Caballeronia sp. TF1N1: one gene and its partner. The protein of the gene in region 2 binds, or shares a complex with, the protein of the main gene of each other region. Links are inferred from orthologs where the notes say so. Each region holds a gene or a part of one and is shown on either strand. Other genes may lie near its edges. The genes, in order: mfd and uvrA.

Evidence for each region.
Region 1: the proteins of uvrA (region 2) and mfd are in contact, whole or in part, in a crystal structure (PDB 4DFC), measured with the Escherichia coli proteins. The link is inferred for Caballeronia sp. TF1N1 from one-to-one orthologs.

What each region holds. Positions count from the first base shown.
Region 1 is NZ_CP084626.1:1,482,345-1,491,539, reverse strand. Bases 2,328-6,305 are described here. They hold mfd (transcription-repair coupling factor), read right to left. Parts: upstream 6,005-6,305; coding sequence 2,528-6,004; downstream 2,328-2,527. Other genes in these bases: ispD (2-C-methyl-D-erythritol 4-phosphate cytidylyltransferase), read left to right, coding at 6,243-6,305. Also shown: LDZ28_RS06885 (threonine/serine dehydratase), read right to left, coding at 73-1,074; argE (acetylornithine deacetylase), read right to left, coding at 1,104-2,324; more of ispD, read left to right, coding at 6,306-6,902; ispF (2-C-methyl-D-erythritol 2,4-cyclodiphosphate synthase), read left to right, coding at 6,941-7,432; LDZ28_RS06860 (carboxymuconolactone decarboxylase family protein), read right to left, coding at 7,466-7,990; LDZ28_RS06855 (peroxiredoxin), read right to left, coding at 8,098-8,646; LDZ28_RS06850 (ATP-binding protein), read right to left, coding at 8,841-9,195. UniProt on the Escherichia coli protein: Couples transcription and DNA repair by recognizing RNA polymerase (RNAP) stalled at DNA lesions. Mediates ATP-dependent release of RNAP and its truncated transcript from the DNA, and recruitment of nucleotide excision repair machinery to the damaged site.
Region 2 is NZ_CP084626.1:252,207-260,817, forward strand. The notes cover bases 2,512-5,905. They hold uvrA (excinuclease ABC subunit UvrA), read right to left. Parts: upstream 5,586-5,905; coding sequence 2,712-5,585; downstream 2,512-2,711. Other genes in these bases: LDZ28_RS01255 (AI-2E family transporter), read right to left, coding at 2,512-2,608. Also shown: LDZ28_RS01245 (NUDIX hydrolase family protein), read left to right, coding at 1-553; purU (formyltetrahydrofolate deformylase), read left to right, coding at 578-1,447; more of LDZ28_RS01255, read right to left, coding at 1,520-2,511; LDZ28_RS01265 (MFS transporter), read left to right, coding at 5,944-7,146; LDZ28_RS01270 (single-stranded DNA-binding protein), read left to right, coding at 7,264-7,791; LDZ28_RS01275 (response regulator transcription factor), read left to right, coding at 8,167-8,611. UniProt on the Escherichia coli protein: The UvrABC repair system catalyzes the recognition and processing of DNA lesions. UvrA is an ATPase and a DNA-binding protein. A damage recognition complex composed of 2 UvrA and 2 UvrB subunits scans DNA for abnormalities.

The DNA of each region.
Region 1 (9,195 bases), 1.2 Mb from region 2 along the record:
ACCTACGATGTCACTGTGAGCATCGAGCAATTGCCAGATGCTTCAGTTCCACGCAGCGCCTGCAATGGCACTTCACGTACTCGCCAAATGCGTCGCGAACGTCGCCGGGTCCGTGTTGGTTCCGCACAGCAACACGCCCACGCGCTTGCCTTGCAGACGCTCGCGCAACGGTCCGAGCAGCGCAGCGGTCGCCGCCGCGCACGCCGGTTCCACAGCCAGCTTCAGTTCGTTGAACAACTGCCGCATGCCGTGCCGCAACGCGTCGTCCGATACGGTGACGATCTCGTCGATATGTCGCCTGCACAGTTCATAGCTGTATTGCTCGGTATGCGGCGCCATCAATGAATCGGCGATGCTGTGCAGGGAACTCAGCTTGATCGTGTGATTGGCGGCGAAGCTGCGGCTCATCGCATCCGCGCCTTCCGGTTCCACGCCATAGACATGCAGCGAAGGGTTGGCGAGACGCATGGCGGTCGAAACGCCGGCGGACAGCCCGCCACCGCCGATTGGCAGGATGACCGCATCGAGATCCGGCGCCTGCGACGTCCACTCGTAACCGAGCGTCGCCGTGCCCAGCACCGTTCGATAACCATTGAACGGATGCACGAAGAAGCGTCCTTCCTCGGCCTCGATGCGCCGCACGATCTCGAAGGCCTCGATCACATTTTCCGCCAGCACGACTTCCGCGCCGAAGCGCCGGCAAAGCGCGATGCGCGTCGGACTGGCGTTCTTCGTGATGACCACCTTCGCGCCCACTTCCATGCGCTGCGCCGCGTAAGCCACCGCGACCGCATGATTGCCCGCCGACACGCACGTCACGCCTGCCGCGCGTTCGCTGTCGGTGAGCGCGAGGATGTTCGAGAACGCGCCACGCGCCTTGAACGTGCCGCTTGCCTGCAGCAGCTCGAACTTGAACGTGACGGGTGTGCCTTCGAGCGTCGGAAAATCGTGCCGCTCGAAGATCGGCGTGCGCGCTACCCAGGGCGTAAGCGCCATATGCTGCTCGGCGATCTCGTCGAGGGTCGGAATGGGCGTGCCGTCGATCGTATGGTCGGAATGCGTTGCTGTGGACATGGCTCGATGGATCGTGCGACGGTCGATGACTAGCGCGCCTGTGCTTCGACCGACATGCTATGGATGAATTTGCCGAGAAACGCTTCGCAAGCGACGAGTTGGTCGAGCGACACGTATTCGTTCGCCTTGTGCGCCTGTTCGATGTTGCCCGGTCCGCACACGATGCTCGGCACGCCCGCAATCGCGAAAAGTCCCGCTTCGGTGCCGTAAGCGACCTTGCGCTTCTCCTGATTCTCGGTGAGCGCGCGCACGAGTTGCGTGATGGCGGCCTGCTCGGTGGCGTCGAGTCCGGGCGCGGCGGCGATCTTCGAAAATTCGATGGCCGCGTTCTCGTGCTCCTTCTGCATTTTCGGCAAGAGCGTGTCGCGCGCGAACGCTTCGATGCGCTTGAAGATAGGGTCCGGGTCGATGGTCGGCAAGTTGCGGAATTCGAAGTCGAAAGTGCATTCCGCGGGCACGGTGTTGAGCGCGTTGCCGCCCTTGATCGTGCTCGTCTGCGCGGTGGTGAAGGGTACGTCGTAGAACTCGTCGAACGGGCCCTTGGCGCGGAATTCATCGGCGACGTCGCGAATGAAGCAGATGAGGCGTGCGGCGTACTCGATCGAATTCAGCCCCTTCGGCGTAAGCGACGAATGCGCCGCAAAGCCACGCACGCAGCAGCGGAACGCGTTGATGCCCTTGTGCGCGATGACCGGGCGCATGGAAGTCGGTTCGCCGACGATACAGCCATCCGGATTGACGCCGCGCTTTTGCAAGTCGGCGATCATGAGCGGCGCGCCCGCGCAGCCTACTTCTTCATCGAACGAAAGCGCGAAGTGGATCGGCTTGGCGAGCTTTGTCGCCTGCATCTTCGGCAGCATTGTGAGCGCCGCGCCGATAAACCCCTTCATGTCGCAGGTGCCGCGACCGTAGAGCAGACCATCGCGGATTTCGGGCTTGAAAGGGTCGCTTTTCCAGTTTTGACCGTCGACCGGCACTACGTCGGTGTGTCCCGACAGCACGATGCCGCCGTTCGTCTGACCGTCGTGCGCGGGCACCGTGGCGAAGAGATTGGCCCACTGGCCGCGTGAATCGGTCGTGATGCTGGCTTCGACACCCGCCTTGCGCAGTTCGTCGCGCACGGTTTCGATGAGGCCGAGGTTGGGATTGCGGCTGACTGTATCGAAGGAAACGAGACGTTCGATCCAAGGTAAGGATTGAGGCGTGGCGGAGGTCGTGGCTTGTTGCGCCTCAGCGGCGATTTGGGACATTTTTCGCTCCTGCGGGGTAGAAGCCGATCATAGCCGAAACCACGCTTGCTGACCTTCTGGTCAATATATGCGCTGCGGCATGGCTCCCGTCACTGCCTTTCAAAAGAGCGGCAATGACGGGGTGCGTTGGGCCGGGCGCTTGATCCTTCTTCCGGTCGATGTGCGCGCCGTGTCTCCCGTCGATACCAACGCGCCGGATGAACCTAGCGCGCCACGGCCGCCGACTGCCGCACCGGCGCGCCGAGCGCGCGCAACGTTTCCTTCACCGTGGCAATGCGCACCGCGAGATCGGGGCTGCGCGTTTCGATGCGCAACTTGTCCTGTCCCGCGAGCTTGATGTGCTTGTTCTTCTGCACCATCTCGATGATCTTCATGGCATCGACAGGCGGATTCGGCACGAACTGCAAGCCGATGGAACTCTCGTTGGCGTCGATCTTCGAGATACCGAGCGGCTTCGCCGCAAGCCGCAACCGATGCGTCTCCACGAGCGCATGCGCTTGCGGCGGCAACTTGCCGAAGCGGTCGACGAGCTCTTCGAGAATGCCGTCGATGGCATCGCTCGATTCGCAGTTCGCAAGCCGCTTGTAGAGCGAAAGACGCTCTTGTACGTCCGCGCAATAGTCGGCGGGCAAGATGGCAGGTGCGTGCAGATTGATCTCGGTCGTGGCGGCGAGCGGCGCGTTGAGATCCGGCTCGCGGCCTTCCTTCAGTGCGCGCACGGCGTCGTTGAGCATGTCGGTGTAAAGCTGAAAACCGATCTCGTGAATCTCGCCCGATTGCTTGTCGCCGAGCACTTCGCCCGTGCCGCGAATCTCGAGGTCGTGCATGGCCAGATAGAAGCCCGAGCCGAGTTCCTCCATCTGCTGAATGGCTTCGAGCCGGCGCTGCGCCTGCTTGGTCAGCGACTGCGGGTCGTGCACGAGCAGATACGCATAAGCCTGATGGTGCGAACGCCCGACACGCCCGCGCAACTGGTGCAGCTGCGCGAGTCCGAACTTGTCCGAGCGATGCATGATGATGGTGTTCGCGCTCGGCACGTCGATACCCGTTTCGATGATGGTCGTGCACAGCAGCACGTTCGCGCGCTGGCCGACGAAATCGCGCATCACGCGTTCGAGTTCGCGCTCGTGCATCTGGCCGTGCGCCACGGCAATGCGCGCTTCGGGCACGAGTGCTTCGAGCATGGAACGGCGATTCTCGATGGTTTCCACTTCGTTATGCAGGAAGTAGACTTGCCCGCCGCGTTTCAGCTCGCGCAGCATGGCTTCGCGAATGACGCCGTCTTCCTCGCGCCGCACGAAGGTCTTGATGGCAAGGCGCTTCTGCGGCGCGGTCGCGATCACGGAGAAGTCGCGCAGGCCTTCGAGCGCCATGCCGAGCGTGCGTGGAATGGGCGTCGCGGTGAGCGTGAGTACATCCACTTCCGCACGCAACGCCTTGAGCGCTTCCTTCTGCCGCACACCGAAGCGATGTTCCTCGTCGATGATCACGAGCCCGAGCCGCTTGAACTTCACATCCGACGACAACAGCTTGTGCGTGCCGATGACGATATCCACACTGCCTTCGTTGATCTGCGCGATAGACTGCGTGACTTCCTTCGAACTCTTGAAGCGAGACAGTTCAGCAATCCGCACGGGCCAGTCGGAAAAGCGGTCGGTGAAAGTCTGCGTATGCTGTTCGGCGAGCAGCGTGGTGGGGGAAAGTATCGCCACTTGCTTGCCCGCCATCACCGCGATGAACGCCGCGCGCAAGGCCACTTCCGTCTTGCCGAAGCCGACATCGCCGCACACGAGCCGATCCATCGGCTTGCCGCTCGTCATGTCGCCGATGACCGCGGCAATCGCGGCGCCCTGGTCGGGCGTTTCCTCGAAGCCGAAGCTCTCGGCGAACTTTACGTAGTCGCGTGGATCGAGCTTGAACGCGTAGCCTTCGCGCGCGGCGCGGCGGGCGTAGAGGTTGAGCAGTTCGGCTGCGGTATCGCGAATCTGCTGCGCGGCCTTGCGTTTGGCTTTTTCCCATTGGCCCGAACCGAGCGTGTGGAGCGGGGCGCTTTCGGGATCGGCGCCGCTATAGCGCGAAATCACATGCAACAACGCGACGGGCACGTAGAGCTTGGCGTCGTTCTGGTATTCAAGGTGCAGAAACTCGGTTTCGCCTTCGCCGAGGTCCATGGACACGAGACCCATGTATCGGCCGATGCCATGCTGCGCGTGTACCACCGGATCGCCGATTTTCAGTTCGGCGAGATCGCGCACCATCGAATCGACATTGCTCGCCTGTTCCTGGCGGCGGCGTCCGGCGCGGCGCGCGAGCGGCCCGTAGAGCTCGGTCTCGGTGACGATAGACAGCTTCGCTTCCGGCAACGAAAAACCGTTCGCCAGCGGCGCTATGCCGAGCGTGAATTTGGCATCCGCGCCGAGCCATTCCTGGAACGTGTCGCGCAGTTCGCCGCGCAGGCCGTTATCGACGAGCAATTGCTGGATGGCTTCGCGCCGTCCCGCCGATTCCGCGACCAGCATCACGCGGTTTTCGGTCTGCTCCAGATAATGGCGCAGCGCGAGCAACGGTTCGTCCGCGTGGCGGTCGATAGCAAGCCCTGGCAGCGGCACGGCCCAGCCGCCTTCGGGCGACGCCGGGAACTTCAGTTGCGCGAATGGCTTGGCGAACGTGAAAAAGTCGTCGTCGCTGAGAAAGAGGCGGCGCGGTTCGAGCAAAGGCCGCTCGCGGTCATGCGAAAGAAAGTTGTAGCGCTGCTTCGTGTCGGCCGTGAAGCGTTTGATCGCGGCATCCATGTCGCCGACGAACGCGAGTTGCGAGTTCTCCGGCAGATAGTGAAAGAGGGTTGCGGTGTCGTCGAAGAAGAGCGGCAAGTAATATTCGATGCCCGCCGACGGCACGCCGCTGCCGATGTCCTTGTAAATTTGCGAGCGGCTCGGATCGCCCTCGAACACTTCGCGCCAGCGGCTGCGAAACGCGGTGCGCGCGGCTTCGTCGAACGGAAATTCGCGGCCCGGCAAGAGGCGCACGTCGCGCACGGGATACAGGCTGCGTTGCGTGTCGGGATCGAAGGCGCGGATGGAATCGACCTGATCGTCGAACAAGTCGAGGCGATACGGCAGCGGCGAGCCCATTGGATAAAGGTCGATCAGCGAGCCGCGCACGCAATATTCGCCGGGACGCACGACCTGACTCACGTGCTCGTAACCTGCCAGCGTCAACTGCGCCTTGAGCTTGCTTTCGTCGAGGCGCTCGCCCTGCGTAAACGAAAACGTGTAAGCCGCGAGAAACGAAGCGGGCGGCATGCGATAAAGCGCCGTGGTCGCCGGCACGAGCAGGATGTCGCAACGTCCTTCGCCGAGATCGTGCAGCGTCGCGAGACGCTCGGACACGAGGTCTTGATGCGGCGAGAACGTGTCGTACGGCAGCGTTTCCCAGTCCGGCAAGAGACGCACGCGGGCATCCGGCGCGAAATAGGGGATTTCGGTTGCGAGGCGTTGCGCATCGACCGCGCTTGCGCAGAGCACCGTCAAGAGCCGCACGGACTCGCGATTAGCCGTGTAATAACGCGCGATGGCGAGGGCATCGGATGAACCGGGCGCGCCGTCGAAGACAAAGCGCTGACCCGCCTTCACGAGCGGGATGGGAGAACTGGACTGCGCGTTGACGGCTTTCGAGGACATATATATGCAATTAACCGTCGGCTCTTTCGCCCTCTTCGAGGACGCGCCGGACGTGGTCGCTAAAGACCTATTATAAAATCCGGGCTCCACTTTGACCTGGCTCAGTGATCTGCCCGTGACTACGACTGCAAATTCGTCAAATGCGCCGTCTACTGCGCCAACGATTTCACCCGCCACTACCTCGCGCCTGTTCGCGCTGATTCCGTGCGCCGGCAACGGCAGCCGCTCCGGCGCACCCATGCCGAAGCAATATCAGACCGTCGCGGGCCGCCCGATGCTTGGTTACACGTTATCCGCCTTCGACGCGTGTTCCGAATTCTCGCAGACCCTCGTCGTACTCGCTCCCGACGATCATCACTTCGATGCGCGCCGGTTTGCCGGCCTGCGCTTCGCGGTGCAGCGCTGTGGCGGGGTTTCACGACAGGCATCGGTGTATAACGGTCTCGTCGCGCTGGCCGATTTCGGCGCACGCGACGACGACTGGGTGCTCGTCCACGACGCCGCGCGTCCCGGCATCACGCCGGAACTGATTCGCAAGCTCGTCGGCGCCCTGCGTCACGACGCCGTGGGCGGCATTCTCGCATTGCCGGTCGCGGATACGCTGAAACGGGTCGCACCGAGCATGCCCGATGCAGCGGATGACCACCCGCGTGTCGCCCGCACGGAATCGCGCGACGGGCTCTGGCAGGCGCAAACGCCGCAGATGTTCCGCCTTGGCATGTTGCGCGAAGCGATCGAACGTGCGCGTCACGACGGTCACGATCTCACGGACGAAGCGAGCGCAGTCGAATGGCTCGGCCACTCGCCGCGATTAGTTCAGGGCAGCCTGCGCAACTTCAAGGTGACCTATCCGGAAGACTTCGCGCTCGCGGGCGCGATGCTCGCCACGAAGGCCTGACGGCTCCGACACACACTTTCTACAGCAAGGTTGCATCGATGGATTTCAGAATCGGACAGGGATACGACGTACATCAGCTCGTCGAGGGCCGCCCGCTCATCATCGGCGGCGTGACGATTCCCTACGAACGCGGCCTGCTCGGCCATTCGGACGCGGACGTGCTGCTGCACGCCATCACCGACGCGCTCTTCGGCGCGGCATCGCTCGGCGATATCGGCCGGCACTTTCCGGATACCGCGACGGAATTCGCCGGCGCCGACAGCCGCGTGCTGCTGCGCGAAGCGTTCAAGCGCGTGTCGGAAGCGGGTTTCGCCATCGCCAATATCGACAGCACGATCATCGCGCAGGCGCCGAAGCTCGCGCCGCACATCGAGGCGATGCGCGCGAATATCGCGGAAGACTTGGACTTGGCCGTCGATCGCGTCAACGTGAAAGCGAAGACCAACGAAAAGCTCGGCTATCTCGGCCGCAAGGAAGGTATCGAGGCGCAGGCCGCGGTGCTGTTGCGGCGCACGTCGATCGATAGTTGAAATCGAACGCCACGCGCGCGTGGCGTCAAGGGCTTACTTCGCCTCGGCCTCGATGGCGAGCGCCACCGCGTTGATCACGGCCGCGATGCGCCCGACATCGCGCAACTGGGTCGTCGACATGCCTTCGGTGACGAGATTCTGGTAGTGCGACTTCACGCAGAAGTGACACTTGCCGATGATCGACGCCGCGAGCGCGTACATCTCGAAGCGCCGCTTGTCGACGCCGCCGTGCGATGCATACGCGTTCATGCGCAGTCCAGCCGGCTGCGTCTTGAGATCGGCGTTGTCGGCCATCTCCAGGTACGGATACCAGACGTTGTTCATGCCCATCAGCGCGGACGCCGTGAGCGCGGCATTGACTTCTTCCGGCGCCATGACACCCGACTCGCGGATGATATTCACGATCTTCGTCGCCTTCGCGGCATACGCGGCGGCGAGCGCGACGCCGACCGCGTCGTTGCCTTCCAGCGACGAACGGGCGATCGTCCCGTCGACATTCAGGCGAATGTCTTTCGCGTAGTCCGGCACCAGCTCCTTGATCGATGACAGGAATTCCATGCGTTCTCCTTATTCGATGGCGTCAATAAAGCCCGCCGGCTTCCAAGCGGGCGCTCGAAAGAGGGCGGGCTACGGGCGTTGCCCGAGGCGCTTAAAGGCTCGTGCGATCAGAGCGTCGAGCCGCCGACCGCGCGATTGCACGGGCAGAGTTCGTCCGTTTGCAGGCCGTCGAGAATACGCAGCACTTCTTCCGGATTGCGTCCGACGTTCAGGTTATTGACCGAGACGTGCTGAATGACGTTGTCGGGATCGACGATGAACGTCGCGCGCAGCGCCACGCCGGCTTCCTTGTCGCGCACGCCGAGCTGGTCGATGAGTTCGCCCTTCACGTCGCCGAACGAGTAGTGGTTCAGCTTGTTCAGGTCCTTGTGCTCCCGACGCCATGCGAGCTTGACAAACTCGTTGTCGACGCTGCCGCCGAGCAAAATGGCGTCGCGGTCTTCGAAGTCCTTCGCCAGCTTGCCGAACTCGACGATTTCAGTCGGGCAGACGAACGTGAAGTCCTTCGGGTAGAAGTAGATGATTTTCCACTTGCCCGGAAACGACTGCTCGGTGATTTCTTCGAATGCCGACTGGCCGTTTTCTTCGTGGTGATTGAAACCCGGCTTGGCAGCGGTGACGGTGAATGCTTCGACTTTATCGCCAACGGTCTTCATGCAGTGACTCCTGTGTTCGTTGAAAGGACAAACGCAAAATGAGGCTACTGAATCTTCGTAACGCGGACATGAAAACAATCGTCATGCCATCGCGCTGCACAAATCCATATTAAGCGTATCACTAAATCGAAGCAATAGTATTTGACTATAACTTCAAATAGTTTTTGACGAATTTCCAGGAAACGCGGGAGGTGTCAGACGCCGTCGAAACGCGCGCCTTTCATCACCGGGAAATCGATGGTGACTTCGAAGCCCGCAAGCGGCGTGCGATTGCGCAGGCGCAACGTGCCGCGCTGACGCGAGACGAGCCGCTGCACGATCGCCATGCCGAGACCCGTGCCGTTCGCCTGCGTGCGCGCGGCGTCGACACGATAGAAGGGCCGTGTGATGAGCGCGACCTGGTCGTCGGGGATGCCGCGGCCTTCGTCCATCACCGAGAGTTCGACCTTGCCATGCGTGACGCGCGTAAGCACGGTGATCCGCGCGATGTCGTCCTGCTCGCTGCGCCCGTACTTGCGCGCGTTTTCGAGCAGATTGCCGACCACGCGG
Region 2 (8,611 bases):
GCCGCTCGCGTACATCGAACGCGCGGCCTCGCGCTTCTTCGGCACGATGACTTACGCAGTGCATCTGAACGGCATCGTAAAATATCGCGATGGCGCGCCGCGGTTGTGGATCGCGCGCCGCAGCGATACCAAGTCCGTCGATCCCGGCAGGCTCGACAACGTGGTCGCGGGCGGCATCGGCTGGGGTATGGATATCGAGCCGACGCTCGTGAAGGAATGCTGGGAAGAAGCGGGCATGCCGGCCGAACTCGCGTCGACGGCCACGCCCGGCGGCACGCTCCACGTGCTGCAGATGATTCCCGAAGGCACGCAGGCCGAGCAGCTTTTCGTCTACGACATCGAGCTTCCGGACGACTTCACGCCGCAAAATCAGGACGGCGAAGTCGGCGAACATCGCCTGGCGCGCATCGAGGATGTCGCGCGCTGGATCGAGGAAGGCGAATTCACCGTCGATGCGACGCTCGCCACCCTCGATTGCCTGCTGCGCCACCGCTGGATCGACGAGGAAGCGTGCGAAGGCATCGCCGCGCTCTACACGCCGCCATCGCTCTAACAATGATTAAGGAGTAACCGGGTCATGTCGACCGAACATAGTTTCATCCTGAAGTTGTCGTGCCCGGACCGTCCGGGAATCGTGCATGCCGTTTCCGGGTTTCTGTTCAATCTCGGCGCGAACATTCTGGACTCGGCGCAGTTCGGCGACAGCCACACCGGCGAGTTCTTCATGCGCGTGCATTTTCAGGAAGTCGGCGGCGATCCCGGCCTCGATGCGCTGCGCACGTCGTTCGGCGAACTGGCCGACACGTTCGGCATGCGCTGGGAGTTGCACGATGCATCGGTGAAGCCGCGCGTGGTCATCATGGTGTCGAAGATCGGCCACTGTCTGAACGATCTGCTGTTCCGGTATCGCACGGGCCAGTTGCAGATCGACATTGCGGCTATCGTGTCGAATCACAAGGATTTTTATCAGCTCGCCGCGAGCTACGACATTCCGTTCCATCATCTGCCGCTTCTCAACGGCACGCCGCAGGCGAAGGCCGCGCAGGAAGCGCGCGTGATGGAGATCATCGACCAGAACGATACCGACCTCGTCGTGCTCGCGCGCTACATGCAGATTCTCTCCACCGAAATGTGTGACAAGCTCGCGGGCCGCGCGATCAACATTCATCACTCGTTCCTGCCGAGCTTCAAGGGCGCGAAGCCGTACTATCAGGCGTTCGATCGCGGCGTGAAGCTGATCGGCGCGACCGCCCATTACGTGACGTCCGACCTCGACGAAGGGCCGATCATCGAGCAGGAAGTAGAGCGCGTCGATCACAACATGACGCCGGATCAACTGACCGCCATTGGCCGCGATGTCGAATGCGTGACGCTCGCGCGCGCGGTGAAGTGGCATGTGGAGCATCGCGTCGTGCTGAATGGGAGCAAGACGGTGGTGTTCCGGTAAGCATCGCCGTCAAAACGAGAAACCCCGCTGAATTCAAAGATTCAGCGGGGTTTTTTTATGTCGATGCACGCTTCAGACGAGCCGCAAATAAATCAGTTCGCGCTTGATATACGCGTAGAAAATCGGCGCGGCGATTACGCCCGGAAGACCGAACGCGGCTTCCATCGCGAGCATGGCGAGCAGCAGTTCCCACGCGCGCGCCTCGATCTGCCCGCCGATGATGCGCGCGTTCAGGAAATACTCGAGCTTGTGAATGACGATGAGAAAGCCGAGCGACGCCACCGCCGTGCCGAACGAAACCGACAACGAAATCCCGACAATGATGGTGTTGGAAATGAGATTGCCGATTACCGGCAGCAGACCGACGATGAACGTGATCAGCACGAGCGTCTTCGACAGCGGCAAACGCTCGTGAAAGAGCGGCAACGCGACCAGCAAATACAGCGCGGTGAAAACCGCGTTGATCGCCGAAATCTTGATCTGCGCGAAGACGATGCGGCGGAAGGCATCCGAAAAACGCGACACGCGCGTGACGAGCGCGGTGGATAACGGCAACCGATGCGCCTGCTTCGGCGCTCCGACCGCGATGATCGCGCCAATGATCATGCCGATCAGAATATGCCCGAAGCCGCGCGCCATTTCCTTGCCGCCTTGCTGCAATTGCTCGGCGTGCTTGTGCATGAGGTCGGCGGCGCGGTCTTTCATCTGATCGGCATCGACCGGGAGGTAATTGGCGATCCAATCCGGCACGCGCAGCCTTGCGTGCGACGTGATGCTCATCAACTGATCCAGCAATTTTTGCAGGCTCGGCACGTCTTGCTGGAAGTGCTCGATGATGGCTATCGTCGCGAACGTGAGCCCGCCGATGATGATCGTGGAGATGATGACGACGGACACCAGCCGCGCGCCGCGGCTCATGACGTGCCGCTCGATCACGGGCGCGATCATGTGAACCAGTTGGAACACCAGCATGCCGGCGAGCAGTCCGCCCAACAACTTGAGCTGCAAAACCAGGTACATACCCGCGAACGCCGCCAGATAGCTGCCGATCTCCACGGCGGACAACTTCGGCATGCTCATGTCGCTCGTCAGCCTGACGGGGCGCGCGGGAAGATCCCGTATGCGTCGCTCCTCGTTGGCCGCTTCGTTGCGCTTCGCCATGACTGCGTTCCTTTTCCCTGCTTGCGACGGTTATTCGTGCCGCGTATCGCGGCGCATTTCGAACGGCTATGGCGCGCGGCGCAAGTGACGCGCCGCAACCATGCTACGCCGCCGACTTGGGCCGTTGCAGCAAGGGTGCCAGATATCTGCCCGTAAAGCTCGCTTTCGATTTCGCGACCTGCTCGGGTGTTCCCTGAGCGATGATCTGGCCGCCACCCGCGCCGCCTTCCGGACCGAGGTCGATGACCCAATCCGCCGTTTTGATCACGTCGAGATTATGCTCGATGATCACGACCGTGTTGCCCTGATCTCGCAGACGGTGGATCACTTCGAGCAGAAGCGCGATGTCGTGGAAGTGCAGACCGGTCGTCGGTTCATCGAGGATATAAAGAGTCCGACCGGTGTCGCGCTTGCTCAGTTCCAGCGAAAGCTTGACGCGCTGTGCCTCGCCACCTGAAAGCGTGGTCGCCGACTGGCCGAGCCGGATATAACCGAGGCCCACTTCCAGCAGCGTCTTCAGCTTGCGCGCGACGACCGGCACCGGCTTGAAGAACTCGTGCGCGGCTTCCACCGTGAGGTTGAGCACTTCGCTGATGTTCTTGCCCTTGTACTGAATGTCGAGCGTTTCGCGGTTGTAGCGCTTGCCGTGGCATACGTCGCAGGGCACATAGACATCCGGCAGGAAGTGCATTTCGACCTTGATGACGCCATCGCCCTGACACGCCTCGCAGCGTCCGCCCTTCACGTTGAACGAAAAACGGCCGGGATCGTAACCGCGCTCTTTCGCGGCCGGCACGCCGGCGAAGAGTTCGCGGATGGGCGTGAACAGTCCGGTATAAGTGGCCGGGTTCGAGCGCGGCGTGCGGCCGATCGGTGATTGATCGACGGCGATCACTTTGTCGAAGTGTTCGAGACCTTCGATGGATTCATACGGCGCGGGCTCGGTCGATGATCCGTACAAATGTTGGGCGACCGCGTGTTGCAACGTGTCGTTGATGAGCGTGGACTTGCCCGAACCCGAGACGCCGGTCACGCAAGTCAGAAGCCCGACGGGCAAATCGAGCGTCACGCGCTTCAGATTATTGCCATACGCCTCGACAATACGAAGCTGCCGCTCGTCCGGCGCGGTCCGCTCGGACGAATAACCGATAGTCCGCTTGCCCGACAAATACTGTCCCGTGATCGAATTCGGGTCTTTCTGCACCTGATTCGGCGTGCCTTGCGCGACGATCACGCCGCCATGCACGCCCGCGCCCGGCCCCATGTCGACGACGTAATCGGCCATGCGGATCATGTCTTCGTCATGCTCGACCACGATCACCGAGTTGCCGATATCGCGCAGATGCTTGAGCGTGGCGATGAGCCGGTCGTTGTCGCGCTGATGCAGGCCGATGGACGGCTCATCGAGCACGTACATCACGCCGGTCAAGCCCGAGCCGATCTGCGACGCGAGCCGGATGCGCTGCGCCTCGCCGCCCGAGAGCGTTTCGGCGCTGCGTTCGAGCGACAGGTAATCGAGCCCGACGTTATTCAGGAACGACAGCCGCGCGACGATTTCCTTGACCACCTTGTCCGCGATCTCACCTTTCGCGCCGTCGAGCCGCAGCGTCTGGAAGTAGCCGAGCGTATCGCGCAACGGCCAGCCGCTGACTTCGTAGATGCCGCGAGCGTCATCGCCGGAACCGACTTTGACGAAACGCGCCTCGCGGCGCAGACGCGTGCCCTCGCAGGCCGGGCACGCCTGATTGTTCTGATACTTCGCCAGTTCCTCGCGCACGGCGGCCGAGTCCGTTTCGCGATAACGACGCTCCAGATTCGGCAGAATGCCTTCGAACGCGTGCTCTCTCACCGAAGCGCGCCCGCGCTCGTTGATGTACGAGAACGGAATGACCTGCTTGCCCGAACCGTACAAAAGCGTCTTGCGCACCTTTTCCGGCAGTTCCTCGAACGGCGCGTCGATGTCGTATTCGTAGAACGCCGCGAGACTTTGCAGCATCTGAAAATAGAACTGATTGCGCCGGTCCCAGCCCTTCACCGCGCCCGCCGCGAGCGAGAGCGAAGGATGCGCGACCACGCGCTTCGGATCGAAAAACGTGATCTGGCCCAAGCCGTCGCATTCCGGGCATGCGCCCATCGGATTGTTGAACGAGAAAAGGCGCGGCTCCAGTTCCGGCAGCGAGTACGAACAGATCGGGCACGCGAACTTCGAGCTGAAGAGCTTTTCGTTCTCGGTATCCATTTCGAGCGCGATCGCGCGGCCATCGGCGAGACGCAGCGCGGTCTCGAACGATTCCGCCAGGCGCTGCTTCATGTCCGGGCGCACTTTAAGCCGGTCGATCACCACGTCGATGGTGTGCTTGTCGTTCTTCTTGAGCTTCGGCAGCGAGTCGACTTCATAGATTTTCGCGACGCCTTCGTTCGCCGTGCCGCCGCCCGAACGAATGCGAAAGCGGATAAAGCCCTGCGCCTGCATCTCTTCGAATAATTCGACGTGCTCGCCCTTGCGATCCACGACGACGGGCGCGAGGATCATCAGCTTGGTTTCCTCGGGCAGCGCGAGCGCGGCATCGACCATCTGCGAGACGCTTTGCGCTTCGAGCGGAATCAGATGATCGGGGCAATAAGGTGTGCCGACGCGCGCAAACAGCAGTCGCAGATAATCGTGAATCTCGGTGACGGTGCCGACCGTCGAACGCGGATTATGCGAGGTGGCTTTTTGTTCGATCGAAATGGCCGGTGAGAGGCCTTCGATCAAATCGACATCCGGCTTTTCCATCAGCTGCAGAAATTGCCGCGCGTACGCCGAGAGGCTCTCGACATAGCGGCGCTGACCTTCGGCGTAAAGCGTATCGAATGCGAGCGACGACTTGCCCGACCCGGACAACCCCGTAATCACAATCAGCTTGTGACGCGGCAAGTCGAGATTGACGTTCTTCAAATTGTGGGTGCGAGCCCCACGAATACGAATTTCTTCCACGAGTCTCTTCCGGGTTCTTTCGGGGGTCTTTCGGGCGTCTTTTAGGTCGTGGCGCGGGGTTTCCTGCGACTACCGGACGACAAAGTAAGGGGGCTAAACCTGCTACTATAACGACTTTTGCAGGGTGCGGCGCCCGTGCCAAAAGGCTCTCGGGGGCTCTCAGGGGCTCTCAAGGCTTCTCGGCGGCTTTCCAACGGCTTTTCCGTTTCCCAGGCGCCTTCGCGTTAATGGCCGCAGGTCGTGCGGCGCGCGAGCAGCCGTGTGTCGCATATAGTGCCGTTTCGAGCCAGAACAAGGCGGCCGCGCCGCGCTCCCCACGCGTCAGGCCAGTCGCGACCCTCACCCATTTCCGTTCCTGATGTCCAATCCGTCTGCCACGTCCACACGTTTGTCCGCGCCGGAATTGCGCGCAACCGTGTCGCTCGCCGCGATCTTCGCGCTGCGCATGCTCGGCCTCTTCATGATCATGCCGGTGTTTTCCATTTACGCGAAAACCATCCCTGGCGGCGATGACGTGTTTCTCGTCGGCATAGCGCTCGGCGCTTACGGCGTCACGCAGTCCATGCTCTACATCTTCTATGGCTGGATTTCGGACAAGCTGGGCCGCAAACCCGTGATCGCATTCGGCCTGCTCGTGTTCGCGCTCGGCAGCTTCGTGGCGGCGGCAGGGCACTCCATGGCGTGGATCATCGCCGGACGTGTGATTCAGGGCATGGGCGCGGTGTCGTCGGCGGTGATCGCGTTCATCGCCGATCTAACTGAAGAAGAAAATCGCACCAAGGCCATGGCGATGGTCGGCGCGAGCATCGGCGTCTCGTTCGCGGTCGCTATCGTTGGCGCACCGATCCTGTTCCACTGGATCGGCATGAGCGGCTTGTTCACGGTGATCGGCGTGCTGTCGATCGTCGCGGTCGGCGTGGTCCTGTGGGTCGTGCCGGACCCGCCCGTGCCGCCGGTTCACGTCAAGGCACCATTCGCCGAGGTGCTGCACAACGTCGAGTTGCTGCGTCTGAACTTCGGCGTGCTGGTGCTGCACGCAACCCAAACTGCGCTCTTTCTCGTCGTGCCGCGCATTCTCGAAGCGGGCGGATTACCGGTCGCCTCGCACTGGAAGATTTATCTTCCGGTGATGGGCCTCGCTTTCGTGATGATGGTTCCGGCAATCATCGCCGCCGAGAAGCGCGGCAAGATGAAAGCGGTCATGTTGAGTGCGATTTTTCTTATCCTGATCGGCCAGTTGTTATTAGGCGCGGCTCCCCATACGCTATGGTCTGTGGCCGCGATCCTGTTTGTGTACTTCTTGGGCTTCAACGTGCTGGAGGCGTCGCAACCTTCGCTTGTGTCCAAACTGGCGCCAGGCACCCGCAAGGGCGCGGCCGCCGGGGTGTACAACACGACGCAGTCTATCGGGCTCGCGCTTGGTGGCGTGATCGGCGGCTGGCTGCTCAAGCTGGATGGCCCGAGTGCGGTGTTCTTCTCGTGTTCGGCGCTGGTGCTGGCATGGTTGATCGTCGCGTCGAAAATGAAGGCGCCGCCGCGCAGGGTCGAGCGCGCGGCGTAGCGAATCTGTATTAATCATATTGAGGCAGTGCGATGTTTCCCGTCCTCTTCCGTGGAAGAGGGTTGAACTGATAACGTCGCATGATTGCTAGTGGGCAAGGAATTTACCGGAGAAATCATGGCATCTGTCAACAAGGTCATTCTCGTAGGCAATCTGGGCGCCGACCCGGAAACGCGCTACCTTCCGAGCGGCGACGCCGTGGCCAACATTCGTCTCGCGACGACCGACCGTTACAAGGAAAAGTCGTCCGGCGAGATGAAGGAACTCACGGAGTGGCATCGCGTGGCGTTCTTCGGGCGTCTTGCCGAGATCGTGAACGAGTATTTGAAGAAGGGCTCGTCGGTGTATATCGAAGGGCGCATTCGCACGCGCAAGTGGACCGATCAGGCGGGGCAAGAGCGCTATTCGACCGAGATCGTTGCCGATCAGATGCAAATGCTCGGTGGCCGCGGCGGAGCAGGCGGCGGCGATGACGGCGGCTACAGCCGCAGCGCGCCGATGGAGCGCTCAGGCGGCGGCGGTGGTGGCGGCCGCGCGCCGGCAGGCGGGCGCGCTGCGGGCGGTGGAGCGGGTGGCGGATCGAGCCGTCCGAGCCAACCTGCGGGCGGCGGTTTTGAAGACATGGACGACGATATCCCGTTCTGACGAGTCGCAACAAATTCGTTTAAACACTGAGCCTCCGGCATTAATTGTCGGAGGCTTTTTTTTGTACCAAAATCGGCAAGGCGCTTTCCGAAATATCACTTCGAGGCTCTCCGCGATTCCCGCAGCCGTATTACGCTTCTAATTAACCGCGAATATGAGGCTTTATACGGACCAACGAAGAGTCATGGCAGTCTAATCGGAGTAATCCTATGGTGCGCGGATTGTTTGCGTCCTACTTTGACTCATCGAATTTTTAACGTTTAGTTACTTGCTGCTTTTTGGCATTCTTTTATTGAGTTCAGATGTTTACTCGATCTTTATCGAGTTCAAGCAACGTAGCAGAAGAGAGACTTCGTTGGTTGCATAAAGCAATAAATGCGTTCTGACCAAAATCTAAAATCAACAACATCAATGAGGGGGGCGACTTTGAAACTTCGCATAGTGCTGGCCGACGATCATCCTTTCGTGGTCCTTGGGGTAAAGGCGCTTTTGAAGGCCGACGAGGGGATTGATGTCGTCGGTGAGGCGAATAATGCGAGCAGTCTCGTGGTCGAACTCACGAAGACGCCATGTGACGTGCTTGTCACGGATTTCGCCATGCCTGAGCCGGGGCCGGACGCGCTAGACGGATTACGGCTGATTCGTAGAGTCAGGCAAGAGTGGCCAAGCATCAAAATCGTCGTGCTGACGAGCGTCAGTAATGTCGCGATTCTTCGTTCTATTCTGAATGCCGGTGCCATCGGACTCGTGAATAAGGCGGAGGCTATTGAACTCGTGGCGACTGCCGTGCGCCATGCGGGAATCGATCGCCGTTATGTCA